One region of the Sulfoacidibacillus ferrooxidans genome, then DNA from elsewhere that is predicted to be linked to it. Evidence: riboswitches for the same ligand, from Rfam matches in the RefSeq annotation. Region 1 holds a riboswitch; the other holds the start of a gene.
What was found. Region 1 has a riboswitch for glycine ahead of gcvT (glycine cleavage system aminomethyltransferase GcvT). Riboswitches for the same ligand answer to the same signal wherever they lie in the genome.

Region 1 (10,876 bases):
TATCGACGTCCAATGGATATCACTGGTCAATATTATAGCCAAGTAAAAGATGCTGATGACGTGACTAAAATGCAATATTTGGATTTGCATACTTGGTTGCCAGGGGATATTCTCATGAAAGCTGATAAAATGACGATGGCTAATAGTGTGGAGCTAAGGGTTCCTTTTCTTGATAAACAAGTTTTTGAGTTTGCGTCCCAGATTCCAATGGCATATCGTTTAGCGAATGGCACAACTAAGCATGTTATGCGTGAAGCCGTTCGGAAATTACTACCAAAAGAAGTGACTGAACGTAAAAAATTAGGATTTCCAGTACCTACTCGCAAATGGTTAAAAGATGAGCATTATCAATTTGCTCGCGATCTCATCGGTTCCAGTACGCTTGATGATCTGTTTGATAAACATTATATTCTTCATCTACTTGAGGAACATCGTCAAGGCACACGTGATCATGCTCGTAAAATTTGGGCGATTGTCATCTTTTTATTATGGCATCAAACGTATGTCGAACAAACTCGCAGCTTTGTGTCCGCTGAATCAGAGTTGGTGGCTAAACGTCGACAACGAATGTTTACGGAGGCCTTGGTATGAGTTTAGAACGTTTGGGTGGTTTATTACCTAAGGGTGCAGTAAAGGTACAAGATCATCACAACCCAAATGAGTTACGTAAATTGATTCCTGCTTTACAAGAACTTCATGTCTCAGATGATGCAATTACTCGTTCAAAACCATTACTGTTAGATCTCATTGCGCAAGATAAGATCTGCAATGGCTGTAATGGATACGATCATTGTGGCAAAATAGGTGATGCAAAAGGGATGCAATATCATCTTGATGTATATAATGAACAAATTGTAGCGCAAACGGGATATTGTGAACCTTTTAAGGATTATTTGGCATTATCTCGTGCGGCGCGTTATCAGACTTATTCAGAACGCACTCCGTATGATTTACAACTAACCTTTGCTAATTTTCCTAAATCACAGAGGATGAGAAAACCCAATCTTTTCGCAGCAGCACAAACATTTGCTAATCAATTTCGTCCAGGTGACAATATGAGTGGACTTTATATTTTCGGACCTGCTGGTGTTGGTAAGACGCATCTTTTGCACGCTATTTTAAATCGATTAGATGATAGAAAAATACCGGCAATATTCGTTCGTGTTGATGCTCTTTTTGATCGTCTGAGAAGTATGATTGGTGAAGGAAAAGACATTGAACCAGCTCTAGAAATGTTTTCTACGGTACCTGTACTAGCTCTAGATGAGATTGGGCAAGAACGTCCCAATGAGTTTACATTAGAAAAGTTATTTCGGATTGTTAATCAGAGATTCTCAGCTAAATTGCCTACGCTCTATACCAGTAACTTTGCACCACCTAATTTGTATGACCGTATGCCACAGGATATGGTGAATTTTGTGGATCCGTTAAAGAGTCGCGTGATTGGTGGGTCGCAGGTAGGGTATTTAGATGGTAGTGACTATCGTATTGCGAATGCAGAAATTCTTGATGTTTAAGTTTAGTAAGCAAGCTATCTCTTGTTAAGTGTTATGAAGGTATGTGGATCATTTTGAATATTTGTATCAGGTGCGATGGTAATCGGTAGCTTTTGATCACAATCAGATGATCTAAAAATGACTGTTACCATGCACCATCTATCAGATGGTAACCATGTACTATGTCTGCACTTTGTCTATGAAAAGTGTTAGACAGGTGGTGATGCTAGATATGCAAGTGCCATTTGTTGTGGACGAACTTCAATTTTTGGTTCAGTACGCCATATGAGTTCTGCGCGACGTAATTCTCTTTCAGCCTGTATCGACAGATCACTTTCACCTTCTCCCTCACCTTCAAGATTCATGGATGGATCTTTTGTACTTGTCCTAGAGGACAAGGAGTTATAGTACTGATCTAATTTTTGTAGTTCATCTTGCAGACGATCATGCGCTTCTGTAGCCCATGTATGATCGCGATCCTGTACGTCAAGGCGAACACATTGTAATAAAAGCGAAAATAATTGATCCATGTCTAATGGAACAGGTAGAATTTGTGCGTGTAGTGGCCGTTCATCCAGTAAGTTGCGCTCATTTAAACGTGTGATTACGTCTCCATATACCTGTAAGGTTGTTAAATCAATAGCGTATGACTCTAAAAAGTCGATTCGACGGTCAGACACAAATGAAACTCTGACAATGAAAATTGCATAAGGGGAGAGAAGAGATTGATTCTCATATGCAGCTGCAAATGCACCACGCGTCTTAGCACTTGCATAGATCCTCATCAGTCGATAACATCCTGGCGTGATTAATTCAGGTTTTGCGTCTTTAGGAATTTCCTGTGGTTGCATGTCTTCTTTAAATTGTAAATAAAGAACGGTATTTGGTGGATTTTCGTTCATTGCTTCAACCCACATCCAATAAAATGGGCGATCTGTAAGTTCTTTGTCAACATCACGCGTAATTTCAACACAAAGTGCATTCTCATCACTAGGTAATATGGTTGCTCCCACTGTTTTAAAATATCGTTCACAATACTCGTAGAGCGTTGATGGCATATATGGATGGCCCCCTAGTCGTATGGTCATGTTCATCAAAAGTGAAGTTATATATTGACAAGTTGATCGTCGTCAGATCTCTGTACACGGTGAGAGATAGCAGAGAGTCTAGCTCTAATTTCTGATTCATCTGAGCTTTCCATAAATGTTTTCATGAGATCTTCTTCAAATGCTTTTGTGCCTAAGATAATGTCTAGTTTACCGATAACCATTTCAAACATGCGTATTTTATCTTGCAGTAAATGTACGATATGCTCTTCAATGGTATTGATGGTGGAAAAGTTATGAATATAGACGGGACGCGTTTGTCCAAGTCGATGCACACGACCGATGCGCTGTTCGATACGCATGGGGTTCCATGGAAGATCAAAGTTGATGACTTGATTGCAAAATTGTAGGTTTATTCCTTCTCCGCCAGCCTCGGTAGCAATAAGAACTTGTGCGCGATGTTCAAATAGATCCTTCATCCAATCTTTTTTCCCCCGTTTATAACCTCCGCGAAAGAGCACACCTTTGATGCCGGATTGTTGTAGCATATAAAGGAGAAAATCTTGTGTAGCCCGATATTCGGTAAAAATGATGACCTTGTCATCAATTTTTTTTACTAGATCAATCACTCGATTAACTTTTGTATAAGTAGGTACTGACTCAGCAAGATGATAGATTTCCATAAGTGAAATTCGGTCGCCTTCAGAATTGCGTTTATCTTTTTGCATTGTTTCTAACGTTCCGAGTGCTGCATAAGAACTACTGCATATTTCTCGCTGCAATGTGATTAGCGAGAGGACACTTCGCTTTGCTTCTTTGCGTTTTGTATACGCATCTTTGATAAATTCTGTAACTGCGTTATAAAGCATTTGTTCTTCTTTTGATAAGGTGATCGGAACTACTTCTACAAAACGTTCCGTAAATAAAACATCACCTGCTTCGCGACGATTTCTAACCATGACTTCGCCTACGGCAGTACGTAGTGCCTGTGGGTTTTTGGGATTTCGCTTTGAATGAACGTGTGTCGAACGAAAACTTGTAGCATTGCCTAATTGTCCAGGGCGTAACAAATTGATCAAATTAAATAGTTCACGCATATCATTTTGAATAGGGGTAGCAGTGACAAGCAGTAAATATTTTTTTCTTAGTTGATTAATTAATTGCCAGTTGCGCGTTTTACTATTTTTTAGCTTATGTGCTTCATCGACAATGACTATATCGTAATCTTGTGTTAAAACAGCACTGCGATGTGGATCTCTTTTTGTGGTATCGATAGAAGCAACAAGGATGTCATACGTGGTCCATGACCATTCATTGCGTTGTGCAAAAGCAGGAATAGCGAATTTTTCATTGAGTTCTCTCGTCCATTGCAAAACCAGTGAGGCTGGAACTAAAATGAGCGCTTTTTTTATAAGTCCTCTCATTAAATACTCTTTTAAAATCAATCCGGCTTCTATTGTTTTTCCAAGACCAACTTCATCTGCGAGTAGTGCTCGACCATGCAATTCATTGACTACGCGCTTGGCACTTGCAATTTGATGAGGAAATGGAACCAGATTAGGAATGGCATCTAAGCAGATAAAGTCTTCAAAAGAGGATGATAAAAACTGTTTTTCCGCCTCATAGGCCAATTGGAACATAGACCATTTTCCTGCTGGCATATCGCCACACTTCGCTAGCTGTTTTCGCAAATCCAGTTGCTCGTGATACTGATACATGTATTGTGCCCCTCTCTCAGACGAAATGAGATGCATTGTTGCTAGTATGTCCAACTTTACGTAGAACACGCAAAGGTCAGAAGATTTGAGGGTGGTAATATCGGTGTATTCACTGTATACTTTAAAGGAAAATTGCATAAGCGAATGACCATCGTAGGAGAGTGCAGACGATTGTTCTGCCGCCGAAGGAGCAAACAAGTAACATGCGGTTTTACTTTGTGAATCTCTCAGGTATAAGTACTGCGATGCGACGCAACTCTGGAGAGTGCTATATGCCACCCACGGGGAAATGGTGATGTTTTTTCTATACATCTCACGAACTCTCAGGTAAATGGACAGGGAAGATACCGACATTTGTTTTGGTGTCTTTTTTTGTTGTGCTTAGTGATTAAAAATGAAATTGTACATGATTGAGATGATCGTATAAGGAGTGAATACACGTGCTAAAGCGGACTCCGCTATTTGACCTCTATGCTCAATTTGGAGCAAAGACTATCGATTTTGGTGGCTGGGAAATGCCTGTGCAATTTAGTGGTATTATGGCTGAACATGAGGCGGTTCGCACAAGGGCAGGGTTATTTGATGTGTCCCATATGGGCGAATTTGAAGTGTCTGGACCTCATGCATTAGAATTTTTGCAAACTATTTCAACTAACGATGTCAGTCGATTAGAAATTTTACAAGCGTTGTATACACCCATTTGTTATGACGATGGGGGAACGGTGGATGATGTCCTGATTTATCGATTAGCGGATGCTGATTATTTGGTCGTTGTCAATGCGAGCAACATAGAAAAAGATGAAGAGTGGTTCATGTCTCATTCCTGTGGAGCAAACATTGTCAATCGCTCTTCACAAATGGCTCAACTAGCGCTTCAAGGTCCATTCTCTGTTCGTATTTTACAAAAACTTACAGATGAAACAGTGGAACAGATTCCTTACTATTATTGCCGTTCGAACGTGATGATTGCAGGTATTTCTTGCCTTGTTGCGCGCACTGGGTATACCGGTGAAGATGGCTATGAAATCTACTTGAATGCGTCAGATGCTGCCCACATGTTTCTTGCACTCATGGAAGCCGGAGAACCTGAAGGAATTGTACCGTGCGGTTTAGGTGCACGAGATACATTGCGTTTAGAGGCGCGGTTGCCACTATACGGGCATGAATTGACTGCAGATATTACGCCTCTTGAAGCAGGAATTGGGATGTTTGTTAAATTGCAAAAGGGTGAGTTTCACGGTTCAACTGCTTTAACGCGACAAAAAGAGCATGGAATTTCCCGCAAAGTGGTGGGATTTGAATTACTTGATCGCGGTATTGCCCGTGCAGGACACGAAGTCATGGTAGATGGAAAAAAGATAGGATTCGTTACAAGCGGTACACTCAGTCCAACTTTGCATAAAAGCATTGGTCTTGCTTTACTAGACAAGGGGTATACGGAGATCGGTCAAGACATTGTGATTGATATTCGGGGTAAACAAACTCGCGCCACAATTGTCAAAACGCCATTTTATCGCAGACAGAAGTAACTCAAGTCATACGGTCATAAAAATATGGGGGCGAGTCAGTGAATTCTTTTAGTTATATTCCAAATACGAATGACGATCGCGAATATATGTTGCGTGAACTTGGGATGAAGGGCATAGATGATCTTTTTAGTGATATTCCACCATTAGTCAAGTTAAAACGTGATCTGGAACTACCAGCTGCTGCGAGTGAGTGGGAACTTATGCAAGAATTGAGGAGACTGGCTGGTAAGAATGTCGAGCTTGGACATGCCATCTCTTTGATTGGTGCAGGTGCCTATCGTCACTATATTCCAAGCGTGATTGATGCCGTGATCGGACGATCGGAGTTTTATACTGCGTATACTCCATACCAACCTGAAATTAGTCAAGGTATGCTGCAAGCTATTTTTGAATATCAATCACTCGTTGCCAATTTAATGGGGCTAGATGTATCGAACGCATCTCTATATGATGGTCCTACCTCACTAGGTGAGGCAGCAGTGGTTGCATGTGCGCATACGCGCAGATCAAAAATACTCGTTTCTCGTACAGTTCATCCAGAGTATCGTCAGGTGCTTCAAACATATGTATCCGGACAACATATTGTGTATCAAGAAATACCCATGATAGATGGGCAGATTGACATGCAAAGGCTAGAGATTGAACTCTCTGATGAGATCGCAGCGGTTATTATTCAATACCCTAATTTTTTTGGTGGAATTGAGAATGTGCGTGCAATGGCTGAACTTGCACACGCACATGGTGCGCTCTTCGTTGTTAGTGCAAACCCTATCTCACTAGGATTACTTGAGTCTCCAGGAAAACTGGGTGCTGATATCGCTATTGCAGAAGGACAACCACTTGGTAATTCATTGCAGTTTGGGGGTCCTTATCTTGGGGTGATGGCTGCTACGTCGGCACTTACGCGTAGGTTGCCAGGTAGAATTGTTGGACAAACCAAAGATCACGATGGGAGAAGAGGATTTGTTCTCACTTTACAAGCGCGTGAACAGCATATTCGTAGAGAGAAAGCCTCGTCCAATATTTGCTCTAATCAAGCGTTAAATGCACTCGCAGCTTCAGTATATTTGTCCTATATGGGCCCCAAGGGATTAAATGAGGTTGCTTCTCAATGTTTTGCAAAAGCACATTTTGCAGCAAAATTGTTTAAACAAGCTGGTGTAAGTATAGCGTTTAAGGGCCCCTTTTTTCATGAGTTCGTGATTAAAGTAGCAGATGGTGCGCGTATTTGGCGACAACTAGCAGATGAACACATTTTTCTTGGTTATCCGCTAGCTGATGCTTATCCTGAACTACAAGATCACTATGTAGTTGCTATCACTGAAGTTGTGAGTCGTGAGCAGCTAGAGCATGTAGCTAAGCGTTTGGAGGAGATCCGATGAGTAGGCAAACAGTAGATTACCCAATTATTTTTGAACTCAGTAAACCGGGCCGAGCGGCGTATAGTTTACCTGCTCTAGATGTACCTGAGGTCGATCTGACAGACGAATTACCAAAAGAATTTCTACGCACAGAAACGCCCTTGTTGCCCGAACTATCTGAGGTGGATCTGATTCGGCACTATACTGGATTGTCAACGCGCAATCATGGAGTAGATTCAGGATTTTATCCACTTGGGTCATGCACAATGAAATATAATCCAAAGCGCAATGAAGCTGTTGCGCGTCTCACCGGATTTGCAGATATTCATCCCTATCAACCTGTAGATACAGTGCAAGGTTCGCTTGAGGTGCTTTTTTCACTTCAAACATTCCTGGCAGAAATTACTGGCATGGATGCTGTGAGTTTACAACCAGCTGCAGGTGCAGCAGGTGAATGGACCGGCCTGATGATGATTCGTGCGTATCACGAACAGCGAAAAGAAAAGCGCACCAAAGTGATTGTTCCTGATTCTGCACATGGCACAAATCCTGCGAGCGCTGTGGCTGCTGGTTTCACAACGATTACGGTTCGCTCTAATGCACGTGGTGGAGTCGACCTTGATGCACTGCGAGCAGTAGTAGGCTCGGATACAGCTGCTTTAATGTTGACGAATCCAAGTACTCTAGGTTTATTTGAAGAGCAGATTATAGAAATTGCTGAAATCGTACATGATGCGGGTGGGCTTTTGTACTATGATGGGGCAAATGCCAATGCAATTTTAGGATATGCACGTCCTGGTGATATGGGGTTTGATGTGGTTCATCTCAACTTGCATAAAACTTTTTCAACGCCTCATGGCGGTGGTGGGCCTGGAGCGGGTCCGGTCGGAGTAAAAGCTGATCTAATTCCATTCTTACCAAAACCTATGGTCGCACGTTCAGATGATGGATCTTTCTATTTAGATTACAATAGACCACAAAGTATTGGAAAAGTAAAAGGGTTTTATGGGAATTTTGGTATCTTACTTCGAGCCTATGCGTATATCCGCACCATGGGACCGGATGGTTTGCGACGAGTATCACAAGATGCTGTTCTCAATGCAAATTATTTATTGCATCGATTAGCTCCCTATTATCATGTGCCATTTCAGAGCATGTGCAAACATGAGTTTGTATTGTCAGGGAAATCGTTTAAACCTACTGGTGTAAAAACGCTGGATATTGCAAAACGGATTCTTGATTTTGGATATCATCCACCTACCATATACTTTCCCCTCAATGTGGAAGAAGCGCTCATGATTGAGCCTACCGAATCAGAGAGTCGTGAAACATTAGACGCATTTGCAGATGTTATGATTCAAATAGCGCGAGAAGCGGTGGAAGATCCTGATATGGTGAAACTTGCGCCACACACGACAATGATCAATCGACTGGATGAGACGACAGCTGCGCGTAATCCTATCCTTCGATATCAACCAGAGTAGCTTTCTCGATGGACACAGCATCGCAAAATATGGGGGAGTGAGTATGGGTGAAGAAAATCCTCGTTTTGCATGGACCTAATCTAAATATATTAGGTCAAAGAGAGCCAACAGTATATGGATTTGAAACATTAGCTGAAATTGATGAGAGGTTGCGTAAAAAAGGAGAAGAGCTTTCTTGCTTGGTAGAAAGTTTCCAGTCCAATAGTGAGGGTGCATTGATTGATGCACTCCAATGTGCAATGCGTGATGGGACAGCAGGTTGCGTCTTTAATCCTGGAGCCTATACTCACTATAGTATCGCATTACGCGATGCTGTCGCAGCCGTTCAATTTCCTGTGATTGAAGTGCACTTATCAAATATCTATGCGCGGGAATCATTTCGTTCACACTCTGTAATTGCACCTGTAGCAAAAGGTCAGATCTCTGGATTCGGGTCTCTTGGATATGAACTTGCACTGCTTGCTTTACATGCACAATGAAATCGTAAAGGGGTGTGTTGTATGAAGCATCGGCGTGACAAGGTATGGTTACAACTAGCCTCATATGAGGTAGATGGATTTCTTACATTTTCTCCAGAAAACCGTCGCTACATGACTGGTTTTTCTGGCTCATCTGGCTATGTCGTTATCACTGCACAGGAGACTCTGTTACTCACCGATTCACGGTATGCAGAGCAGTCTGCATATGAAGCAAAGGAGTCAACCGTGCATTTACATGCCGCAAAGTGGATGACTTCGCTAGCTGACTATATTGCCGATAAAAAGATTCGTCGTTTAGGATTTGAACCAGAGTCGGTCAGTTTTGCTACTTATCAACAATTAGCAAAGACAATTCCGCATGTTGTACTTGTTCCTGTTGTAAATGTGATTGAAAATGTACGAATGGTTAAAGAAGATTCTGAAATAGCTACGATGAAAATTGCGGCGGAAATCGCTGATGCTGCATTTACTCATGTAACGCAATGGTTGCAAAAAGGCGTGACAGAGCGCGATGTAGCCTTGGAATTACTTGTTTTTATGCAAAAACAAGGGGCGACGGGTGTTTCGTTTGACACCATTGTGGCAAGTGGAGAACGATCTTCGATGCCACATGGAGTAGCATCAGATCGTGTCATTCAAACAGGAGATTTAATTACGCTTGATTTTGGTGCGCGTTACAATGGATATGCTTCTGATATGACGAGAACTGTAGGTATTGGAGAAGTAAGTTCACGGCAGCGTGAAATCTATGATGTTGTGTATAAAGCACAGACGACAGCCCTTAGTGCGATTCATGCTGGAATGACGGGACAAGAGGCAGATACGGTCGCGCGCGATGTCATTGTACACGCTGGCTATGGGGAAAACTTTGGTCACTCATTAGGACATGGTCTCGGATTAGCCGTTCATGAAGCTCCCCGACTTGCACAACAGTCACAAGATGTGTTACAAGAAGGAATGGTGGTTACTGTAGAACCAGGGGTTTATGTTTCTGGATTTTGCGGAGTGCGCATAGAGGACGACATCGTGGTGACAAAGAATGGTTCCTATTGTCTAACACAGTCGACTAAAGATTTGCTTATTTTATAATTTGTATGGGGGGTAGGAAATGAACTATGATCTCAAGTAACGATTTCCGTACAGGTGTTACCATTGAATATGATGGCGCTATATGGCGCGTCATTGAATTTATGCACGTGAAACCTGGCAAAGGTGCAGCCTTTGTCCGTACCAAATTAAAAAATATTCGCACTGGCGGAGTGAAAGAAATGACTTTTCGCGCTGGTGAAAAAGTAGCTCGTGCGCGAATTGAAAATAGACAGATGCAATACTTGTATGCCGATGGTGACAATTATACATTTATGGACACTGAGTCATTTGAACAATTGTCGATCAGTCATGATCAATTAGAATATGAACTAAATTTTTTGAAAGAGAATATGAATTGTGTTGTGATGCTTTATGATGGTGCTGCAATTGGCGTCGATTTACCAAACACAGTAGAGTTAGAGGTAGTCGAAACTGAACCTGGTATTCGTGGTGATACGGCAACAGGCGGTAGTAAGCCTGCCAAAATGGAAACAGGATATTCGGTACAAGTACCTTTTTTTGTTAATACAGGTGACCATTTAATCATTGATACACGCTCAGGATTATACGTTTCACGTGCGTAATTTTATTAGTCATTGCTTTGGCAAAAAGGCTTCCCTTATCAGTAAGCATAGGGAAGCCTTTTGCGAAGACTTTTTGCGCTTTGACAGATA
Region 2 (10,876 bases), on a different contig from region 1:
ATACACTGCAAACTGGTCAAGGTTTATCTGAACGCGATATTGTGCAGATGATTGTAAGTATGGCACCAGATGTCATTACACAACTACGCCGTCTTGGCGTGGTGTTTGATGGTGATGCGACTGGACATCCTCATCTGGGGATGGAAGGCGCTCATAGTCGCCAGCGAATTTTGCATATTGGTGGCGATCAGACAGGAAAAGGGATCTTGAAGGAGCTTACAAAGCACGTTCAGTCACATCCAAATATCGAGATTTATCCTCATACATATGTATATGATCTTCAGATTTCATGCGGCGAATGCACTGGAATCTGGGCTATCCATGATGACCATCACATCCTACATATGAACGCTCGAGCGATAGTCTTAGCGACAGGTGGGCTCGGACAATTATTTAGTTATACAACCAATCACTCGTTAGCTCTAGGCGACGGATATGTTTTGGCACAACGCGCTGGAGCCACATTGCGCGATATGGAGTTCATCCAATTTCATCCAACAGGATTTCGAAGCCATAGAAAAACGGATAAAAACGTTCCACTGATCTCAGAAGCAGTGCGCGGAGAAGGAGCTTTGCTAGTTGACGAGCACGAAACTCCCTTTATGCACCGCTATCATCAACATAAAGACCTTGCTGCAAGAGATATCGTAGCTCGTGCTATTTATTCGGAGATGCAAGCTGGTCGCGATATCTTTCTTGACGCACGAAACATACCAGACTTTGCACAACGTTTCCCCACTATTTTTCATACGTGTATGGATAGTGGCATAAATCCACAAATGCAACTCATGCCTGTTGTGCCAGTAGCACACTATGCGATGGGCGGTGTACAGACCGATTCGTATGGACACACATCGATTCTGCGCTTATTTGCCATCGGTGAAGTCGCATCTGTTGGACTTCACGGAGCCAATCGTTTAGCGAGCAACTCATTGTTAGAGGGACTCGTCATGGCAGAACGAGTGATCTCTCAGATGGTTGCACTCCCTCCTGTACCTCCATCTTCTACTCTTTCAGATTCCCTCTTATCTTCTAGTGAATTGAACAATTTTATGACTCATCCTTCAGATCATGTGCTAGAAAAAGTGCAACAAACGATGTGGGGACATGTAGGTATCGTTAGAGATCAGGAGCATCTATCGTTTGCACTAAAAGAACTGTCTAATGAGCTTATCAAACTCCCTAAAGTGCCTGATGCAAACCGCACAGTTGTTACAGCAGCTATCTACGTTACACGTGCAGCTCTTTGGCGTAAAGAAAGTCGTGGCGCACACTTTCGTTCTGATTTTCCATTCAAGTCCACTCTTTTTGAAAAACACTCAACGCAAGTAAAGGAGACACAACATGAACCAGTTGCTCGTACAGCAAATCATTAAAAACGCACTAATTGAAGATATCGGAACAAACGATCTAACTACAGAGCTGATCTTTGAAGAAGAGGCTCGCGTTCATGCCGTATTAATCGCTAAAAGTCCTGGACGAGTCGCTGGTTTAAGCATTGCTAAGCAAACCTTTCTCATGCTAGATCCAGAAGTAATCTTTGAGGCTCGCGTTGCAGATGGTATGGATGTCTTGTCAGGGACAATCTTAGCAGATATCGTTGGCCGCGCGCGTGGCGTTCTTTCAGCAGAACGTGTGGCACTCAATGTATTACAGAGAATGTCAGGTATCGCAACGCAAACTCAGTTGCTATGTGAAAAAGTAAAAGACTACCCTACACAGATTGTAGATACAAGAAAAACATTGCCTGGACTGAGAATGTTTGATAAGTACGCAGTTACAGTCGGCGGTGGACGTAACCACCGCTTCGGGTTATACGATGCAGTACTCATTAAAGACAATCATATTGCTGCCATGGGATCGATTACGGCCGCAGTCACTCGCGTTAAGGAGAAAGTGGGGCCGTTTATAAAGATTGAAGTGGAAACTGATACACTTGACCAAGTAGCTGAGGCTATAAAATGTCCTATTGATGTTATTTTATTGGATAATATGAACCCTCAAAACATGCGAGTTGCAGTTAATTTAGTTGCTAAACGAATGTTGACTGAAGCATCTGGTGGTGTGACACCAGAAACAGTTCAAGACTATGCGAAGACAGGAGTAGATCTTATTTCTGTGGGGTGGTTAACCCATTCAGTGAGAGCGCTCGATATAAGCTTAGATATTTTGGGGGTGGTATTGTAAATGAGTCTGCTCAATCATAAACTAGTCGCACAACCAACAAATTCCTATGAACAATTATCATCACTAGAACTCGATCAGAGAATCGCTGAGGCAAAGCGAATACTAGGAACTTCACTCGTCATCTTAGGTCATCACTACCAACGCGATGATGTCATTCAATATGCAGACTTTCGCGGAGATTCATTGCAGTTGGCAAGGCTTGCAGCACAAGTAACAGATGCACGGTACATTGTATTTTGTGGCGTCCATTTCATGGCAGAGACTGCAGATTTACTCACTTCTTCTGAACAAATCGTCATTCTTCCAGACTTACGCGCAGGGTGTTCAATGGCTGACATGGCGACGAGTGATCAAGTGGATACCGCATGGGATCTCCTGACGTCACAATTTGGTCATTCCATCATGCCTATCACGTATGTCAATTCATCCGCTGCAGTCAAAGCTTTTGTTGGACGGCACGATGGACTCACTGTAACCTCTTCCAATGCACAACGCATCTTACAGTATGCATTGCAACAAAGCGAACGCGTATTATTTCTCCCTGATCAACATCTAGGAAGGAATACAGCTGTGCGACTCGGCATAGATCTACGTGACATTGCAGTCTATGATCCATCTGCACATGAGGTACAATATCCTCATGGTCAGGGGAATTCTCGTGTCCTATTATGGAAAGGACACTGTTCTGTACATGAAAAATTCCAGCCGCACCACGTAACCATGGTTCGTCAAACATATCCTGACATCCGCGTGATTGTTCATCCAGAATGCTCATATGAAACCGTGCAACTAGCAGATGACAGTGGATCTACTGACTATATTATCAAGCAAATCGAAGCGTCAGCTCCTGGAACATCTTTTGCGATTGGTACTGAGCATCACTTAGTGCATCGGTTAGCCGATACCTATTTCGATCGCACCATCGTCTCACTCAATGAAAATGCCTGCCCTTGCATGACCATGAATCGAATTGATCGACCACATCTCCTCTATGTTTTAGAGCAATTAGTCAAGGGTTCACCTACTCATATCATTCGCGTGTCTGATGATATAGCAACTTGGAGTAGAATCGCCATTGAACGGATGTTACAACAATCCTAAAATTAGTCTGATAGCAGTCACTCTGTGCTAAGAGGCAGTGTTTGAAAAAGGATCGACACTTTTTTACACACTGCCTCTTAGCACTATGTCCCTTATCCCTTGTAGCTGAGATATTCGCACTGTGCACACGCTTTAGAATACGTTGATGATTGACTACTGTTCCTATCCATGGGATGGATCTGCTACCTTTACTAGTTGTTTACCCAGATTATCACCTGTAAATAACCCAAGAAAGGCATTCACCGTTTGATCAAACCCATCAATAATCGTTTCCTGTGACTTCAATTGCTTACTGTTTACCCATTGTGCAAGTTCTTTTATCCCTTCAGGAAACCGCTTTGCAAAATCACTGACGATAAACCCTTGCATCAATGCACTGTTGATTAAGAGGAAGGTCTGCGGTCGAACCCCAATATCCGGTTTTTCTAGATTATATGATGATATTTGTCCGCATAATGGCACACGCGCCCCTTTATTGAGACGACGTAAAACCGCATCTGAAATCTCTCCACCGACATTGTCAAAATAAACATCCACACCATGCGGACAAGCAGTTGCTAAAGCTTTGTGAAGAGGAATGTCTCCTTTATAGCTTATCGCGGAATCAAATCCTAGCTCGTTGATCAAATAATCTATTTTTTTCGTTGATCCCGCAATACCGACTACATGTGCTCCCTTAATTTTTGCAATCTGCCCTACGACCATCCCTACTGCACCAGCTGCTCCAGAAATAACGACTGTCTCTCCCGCCTGTGGTCGTCCGATGTCAAGTAATCCAAAGTAAGCAGTTAACCCCGTCATACCAAGAATGCCTAAAGCAGTGGAAAGAGGAGCGAGTGTCGGATCAATTCTTCGGACAGTTTTTGCACTCACTGTTGCATAAGTTTGCCATCCGTAACCGCCTAATACAAAATCACCCTTGTGAAAGTCTGGTGACTGTGATTCCAATACTTCACCCACGACACCACCTTCTATCGGTTTTCCTAACTCATAGGAAGGGACATATGATTTGCGATCGCTCATTCTTCCCCGCATATAAGGATCGACTGACAAATAAAGTGTTTTAACTAAAAGTTGTCCCTCTTGTACAGCAGAGATGGGTGTCTTTGTCCATTCAAAAGTATCTGTATTGGGTGTTCCAGATGGCCGTTGTTTTAAAATGATTTGTTGATTCATTCCATTTTCTATCTCCATAACAAACCCTCCAATCTTTTCAAAGACATCATACAGCAAACCTACATGGACACCAAATTTCAGATACATCCTTCCGTGTTAGTCGTTATGGTGTGAGGAGTCTGCATTGACTTCTGCTATGAGCGTCACTAAAATATCACTATCCTCTAGTCCAGTAGCATCTCCGTGGACTGTGCCCTCTTCAATAATCTCTCGCAGCATCCGTCGGATAATCTTTCCGGAGCGGGTTTTGGGCATCACATTGACAAAATGAATGCGTTCCGGTTTTGCAAATGAGCCAATATCTGCAACAATTTTACGTTGCAAAGCTCTACTTAGCTCTTCATTTGCAGTATATGTCGTATCAATACTTACAAAAGCGATAGGAACAGTTCCTTTGATGTCATCCGGTTTTGCAACAACAGCCGCCTCCATTACCGCTTCATGCGAAATCAATGAACTTTCCATCTCCATTGTACTAATCCGGTGTCCTGACACATTGATCACATCGTCAATTCGACCAAGTACCCAGTATTGACCATCCTGATCGCATACAGCACTATCGCCAGTAAAATAAGTGCCTGGCATCGGTGCAAAGTAGTTATTGATGTATCTTTCTCTATCGCCAAACACATCACGCGCTAAAGCTGGAAACGGAGTGCGAATGACAAGAAACCCAGGTGTTCCTACGGGAACTGTATGACCTTCTTGATCTACTACATCAAGGCGATGTCCAAAAAACGGTACACCACACGATCCCGGTTTCATAGGAGTAGCGCCTGGAAGTGAGGCAAGCGGCGTTCCACCAGTTTCCGTTTGTCCCCATGTATTATTAATCACTGCACGATTGCCACCAACTACGCGATAAATCCAGTGCCACGCTTCAGGATTAAGCGGCTCGCCAACAGAGGCAAGTAATTCGATGGATGATAGATCATACTTCTTTGCGAGATCTTCCCCGTATTTCATCAACATCCGATATGCTGTAGGAGCAGAAAACAGCTTATTGACCTGGTAATATTCAATCATTTCATAAACGCGAGCTTGATGTGGATAGTCAATTGCACCTTCATAAATAATAGTCGTGACACCTAACGCAAGCCCTCCTACTAACACAAAAATATGGGCTGTAAGCCAACCGATGTCGGCTGTATTCCAATATATATCTTCGTCGTGTAGATCCAGTTGATACTTTGAATAGGCATATGTACCAAGCAAAAATCCCCCGCCTGCATGGACAATTCCTTTAGGTTTACCACTCGTTCCACTTGTGAAAATGAGAAGTCCTGGATCATTGCAATCTAAGGGGATCGCTTCACAAACTGGCGATGCACAACGCATTAATTCATCATAGTCATGATCGCGCATTGGATCCATGGAAACTTGCATATCTTTTATACGAGAATACACGATGACATGTTGTACAGGATGTTCATCGCGTAATGCAGCGTCCACAGTTTCCTTGAGATTTAATATTTTCCCTCTACGATAACTAGCATTTGCACAGATCACCACTTTCGCATGTGAATGAACGATCCGATCGCGAAGAGCCTCAGGAGAAAAACCTGCAAACACAGTATTATAGATGATACCTAGTCGTAAACAGGAAAGTAATACTACATACGTTTCCGGTAGATTTTGCATGTATACGCTTACTACATCTCCCTTAGATAAACCTAGTGCTAAGAGCACATTAGAAAACTTTTGCACTTCACGATAAAGTTGTAAGTAAGTGAATGAACGTCTTTCTCCATTTTCACCTTCAAAATAAATAGCCACCTTGTTGCGACGCTGTGGATGATTGGCATGACGATCTACACAGTTTTGACAAACATTGATCTGACTCCCCGGAAAAAATGAGAATTCCGGCATAGCACCTTCGCTCACTCTTTCCTCACGATGGATCCAATCGAGTTCATCTGCGATCTGCCCCCAAAATTGATCAGGATTTTCTATAGATTGTTGGTAGATTGCTTTATACTCCGCAAAAGATTGTACGTTACTCTTTGCACGATACTCTTTTGATGGATTGATACTCTCACTTTTTTGTATGAAATCAATTTCATTTTCTAGACTCAAGGTTTTCATCCACCTTTACCTGGAATGTAATCCACTTACCGCACACTATAAATGCTTAATATTCTTTATTCTAGCTTATATTCGAACCATTGGACAATATATAATCTCATTTAAAAGATTCGCTTCATCGTTCCATGTTTTACTTGACGGAATCTCAAGTCTTCAGTTAGCATGATAATAAGTCAATAATTGAATCGAAAAGCAGATGACTCTAGCGTGAGAGTGTAGAAATTACCACCGATGGGGCAATGTATCCGGTACCTCACCGAGTACAGAATCTCTCAGGTTTCATAGCGCTAGATGATGCAACTCTGGAAAAGTCGTGAAACGGCTACCGACGGGGTAACTTTATGTGGATCATCTCCATTTTAGAGGGAACTTTCAGGTTACTAGGCAGAGACATGCGAGGGATTTATTCCTGCATGTCTCTATTGCTGTGTTCAATGATACGGTTCATTCACATACTATACATGGAGGTAAGAAGATGTCTTTTCAATATTTACATGAGCTGATTGCCTTAGCTGAATCACAGAGCATGTCTATGGCAGAAGTTATGTTACAAGTAGAACAAGAACAGACCAGTCGAACAAAAGAACAGATTTTAGCACAAATGGAGAAACAATTTGATGTTATGGAGGCATCGGCAAGAAAAGGTGTTCAGCAGCCAATACGTTCACGTAGTGGGTTATCTGGTGGAGATGCATACTTAGTGAAAGAATACATTCAGCGTGGCGAGTCATTTGTTGCTCCCTCCACATTGCGAGCTATGTCCTATGCTCTTTCTGTATCAGAAGTCAATGCCGGTATGGGATGTATTGTCGCCACCCCCACTGCAGGTGCAGCAGGCATTTTACCTGGGGTACTCATATCCGTACTAGATTCCGGTAAATATACGCGCGAAAAATTAATTATGGCGCTTTTGACTGCTGCAGCAGTAGGGCTTGTTATAGCAAACTCTGCTTCGATTTCCGGTGCCGCAGGAGGATGTCAGGCAGAAGTTGGATCTGCTACTGCAATGGCTGCCGCAGCACTTGTTGAAATTGCCGGAGGAACGCCACAGCAAGCTGGTCATGCAGTTGGGTTAGCATTAAAAAATTCACTTGGACTAGTATGCGACCCTGTCGGGGGTCTCGTGGAAATTCCTTGTATTATACGAAATGGATTGCATTCGATTACCGCCTTAGCTGCAGCCGATATGGCGCTAGCTGGTGTGCGAAGTGTGATACCGCCTGATGAAGTTATTCAAGTGATGCGAGAGATTGGTCAAGAAATGCCCGTTACGCTTCGCGAAACAGGACTAGGTGGCTTAGCATCCACGCCTACTGGAAAACGTTTACGAGAGTCTGTGTTTGGTAAGTCAGATGAAGAACTGGTGGGCGTATCTAATGAAATATAATAGTGCATTCGATATTATTGGGCCCATTATGGTAGGACCGTCTAGTTCACATACAGCTGGCGCCGTTCGCATTGGCTATATTGCACGTCAAATCCTCAGTGAAGAACCAAAGCGAGCGACTTTTCAATTAATGGGCTCATTTGCAGAGACGTATCGTGGACATGGAACAGATGTAGCTTTATTAGCTGGTCTGCTTTTATTGCCTCTCGATAGTGATCAAATCCCCTTAGCAGATAAACTTGCTAAAGATTTGGCGTTAGACTATACATTTACACAAACCAATATTGGATTTTATCATCCAAATACCGTGAAAATAGATCTATATGGCGCCACTCGTAAGGTGAATGTAATAGCTAGTTCACTAGGTGGAGGAAAGGTGGAAGTTCAAGAACTCGATGGGTTACCTGTGAAGTTTAGTGGCGAGAAGGAGACGTTGATCCTCTATCACATTGATCAAAAAGGATTTATTTCGATGATTTCTAGACTATTAGATGGAGCGGGGTACAATATTGCACGATTATCACTCGAGCGCTTCACTCGTGCAGGCACTGCCATCACCATTTGTGAAGTTGATGAAGAATTAACAGAATCACTACTTACAACGTTACTAACAAATGTCCCTATGTTAAAAGATATTCGTGTTGTCAAAACTGTTTAGCTAAATGATGATGAAACCGTTATGCCAGTCATGATCTTCTTATGTAAAATACCTATACGTCTGTTAGCTTAAGACGTATAGGCGCTTGTGACTATAGTGCATCACATTTTCGGTGGTGTCGGTGTCGGTGTCGGTGTCGGTGTCGGTGTCGGTGCTGGTGCTGGTGCTGGTGGTACCGGTGCTGGTGGTACCGGTGCTGGTGGTACTGGTGCTGGTGGTACCGGTGCAACTCTTGTTATATTTTTATCAAACGCTTTACTTGAATTAATTGGTTTATTAATTACATTTACACGTATCTTTAAATGTAAGTGCTCCCCTTTCTTATTCACCTTAATTTCTTTTTCAATTTCTTCATTAATTAATTGCCGATTTTTTTTGCAAGATTTATGATGAGGTTTGTGTCCATGATGATGTCCATGATGCATATCCATTACCCCCAATTTTTAAGTGAAGTGTTTAGGATAATAGATGCGAGTTTCTACTGAGTAGCAACGGATAGATGGCTACGTATGATAAATTTCCTGATCGTTTCATGAACTATCATCGATCAATATTACAAATATTTACTTACGTTTAAATATAGACAGGCAATTAATTTTATCCCATATAAAAATCAATTTCTAAACTGAATAGCTAAGCAAAACGCACGAGCGGGCTCACCTAGAACCCTACTCATCCGTTTGCAAATCCCCAAAACAATTAGTTCTTACTGATCCATTTAGCAATTACTTGATTCGTTCGCTGTGCATAGTACGCCTCCATTTCACTTGTCAAGGTACTTGAGGAGATGTGTTCTTTTGCCGCAATCTCAGTAATCGTTTGCCCAGAATGAAGATCTTGATGCAGTTGTTTTGGCGTTATATGCAAAATAGTAGCTACTTCTTTTAACATGCCATCTCGTTTCATTACCATTACTGTCGGATTGCTCTTCTCGTGTCCCAATGGAAATTTACGATTGATTAAAGCAGGCAAGTTGGCATCTACTTTCTGTTCCATCATAGTGGCCTTTTGCTGTGGCATTTTTCCTTTAGACACCAATGCGGAAAAGTGATCTTTTACAATCGTTTGAAGATCAGATTGGAGCGTTGTTACTGACACATGTTGCTTCGTTGCAATTTCAGATAAGGTTTCTCCATGATGTAACTCTTTAAAAAATAAACCCGGTTTCATCTGCAGATCTTTAGCTAATGCTCGAAATAACCACTCCCGTTTGGGTGCCTTGTATTTCGCATGGTGCGCTACATGCGCAGTCATTGTACTTGATGTGCTAACACCAGGAAGTGTTGCGGCAAAAGCGCTTGGTACCATCGTCAACCCCGCGCTCAATGTCGCAACGGACAACGCTACTCCAGTTACTATTTTTTTTGTTCTTGATAAACTCATTTACAAAATCCCCTTTCAAATTTACAAATCCTCTTCCTAACACTACGTATTGTGATAGAGAAAGATTGAAAACTGCTTTAAAATACATATAAAAATAGTGAAGGATAAATTATTGATCACCTAAACGTTATTAACTATTGTATTTATGCATGAGCTTTTGATGAAGCCGGTAATATAATGCGAAATGTAGTACCTTTCCCAACCGTGCTCTCTACTTCCATTTTTCCATGGTGTGATTCGACAATCCATAAAGCGATAGCCAATCCTAGTCCTGCACCAGAAGATGTACGATTGTGATCCCCTTTGAAAAAACGATCAAAGATGTGTTTTTGATGTTCCTTTTTGATGCCGATCCCTGTGTCTGTAACATCAAGAATGACATGATGATTTTTTCCCATTCGTAGCTGTACATTGATTTCTCCTTCATATGTGTATGTAATAGCATTGTCTAGCAAAATAAAAGCAAGCTGATACAATCGATCTTCATCACCAACAACGATAAAAGTTGATTCATCGTTTGCATTCGTCTCTACGCTCGTTGAAGTTGTACTTTTATCTATGATATGAAAATTCATGCGCAATCCCTTAGCTTCACCAAAGAGCATAAGTGATTCAAAAGCTCTCCTATTGACAGCAATCCAGTCTATCGGATTCATCTGTATAAGCTGTTGATTAGAATCAGCCTTAGCCAGTGTCAACAAGTCTGTAACCAGTCTAGATAGTCGTCTAGACTCAGACTTTACATGATTAAGCCATTCAAAATTATCCTCCACAGATTCCTTCGCGTGTCCAAGAACTACATCTAAGTTAGATTGAATAACAGCCAGTGGTGTTCGTAATTCATGAGATGCATCTGCCACAAATTGTTGCTGTCGTTGCCACGATCGACGAATGGGTCG

Region 2: linked by a shared signal. The riboswitch ahead of sdaAA (L-serine ammonia-lyase, iron-sulfur-dependent, subunit alpha) and the one ahead of gcvT (glycine cleavage system aminomethyltransferase GcvT) in region 1 are both predicted to bind glycine.

Annotation. Positions count from the first base shown of each region.
Region 1 is NZ_JALBUF010000003.1:156,719-167,594, reverse strand. Features, by position in the region: gene asnB (asparagine synthase (glutamine-hydrolyzing)) at 1-591, shown strand, start outside; gene zapE (AFG1/ZapE family ATPase) at 588-1,517, shown strand; gene MM817_RS07085 (YqhG family protein) at 1,706-2,554, opposite strand; gene MM817_RS07080 (DEAD/DEAH box helicase) at 2,602-4,260, opposite strand; glycine riboswitch at 4,405-4,513, shown strand; gene gcvT (glycine cleavage system aminomethyltransferase GcvT) at 4,695-5,789, shown strand; gene gcvPA (aminomethyl-transferring glycine dehydrogenase subunit GcvPA) at 5,828-7,171, shown strand; gene gcvPB (aminomethyl-transferring glycine dehydrogenase subunit GcvPB) at 7,168-8,634, shown strand; gene aroQ (type II 3-dehydroquinate dehydratase) at 8,682-9,113, shown strand; gene MM817_RS07055 (M24 family metallopeptidase) at 9,135-10,202, shown strand; gene efp (elongation factor P) at 10,229-10,786, shown strand.
Region 2 is NZ_JALBUF010000008.1:21,730-32,605, forward strand. Features, by position in the region: gene nadB (L-aspartate oxidase) at 1-1,376, shown strand, start outside; gene nadC (carboxylating nicotinate-nucleotide diphosphorylase) at 1,345-2,187, shown strand; gene nadA (quinolinate synthase NadA) at 2,188-3,288, shown strand; gene MM817_RS11655 (NADP-dependent oxidoreductase) at 3,451-4,464, opposite strand; gene acs (acetate--CoA ligase) at 4,561-6,540, opposite strand; glycine riboswitch at 6,746-6,846, shown strand; gene sdaAA (L-serine ammonia-lyase, iron-sulfur-dependent, subunit alpha) at 7,025-7,936, shown strand; gene sdaAB (L-serine ammonia-lyase, iron-sulfur-dependent subunit beta) at 7,926-8,594, shown strand; gene MM817_RS11675 (hypothetical protein) at 8,682-8,984, shown strand; gene MM817_RS11680 (hypothetical protein) at 9,294-9,977, opposite strand; gene MM817_RS11685 (sensor histidine kinase) at 10,121-10,876, opposite strand, start outside.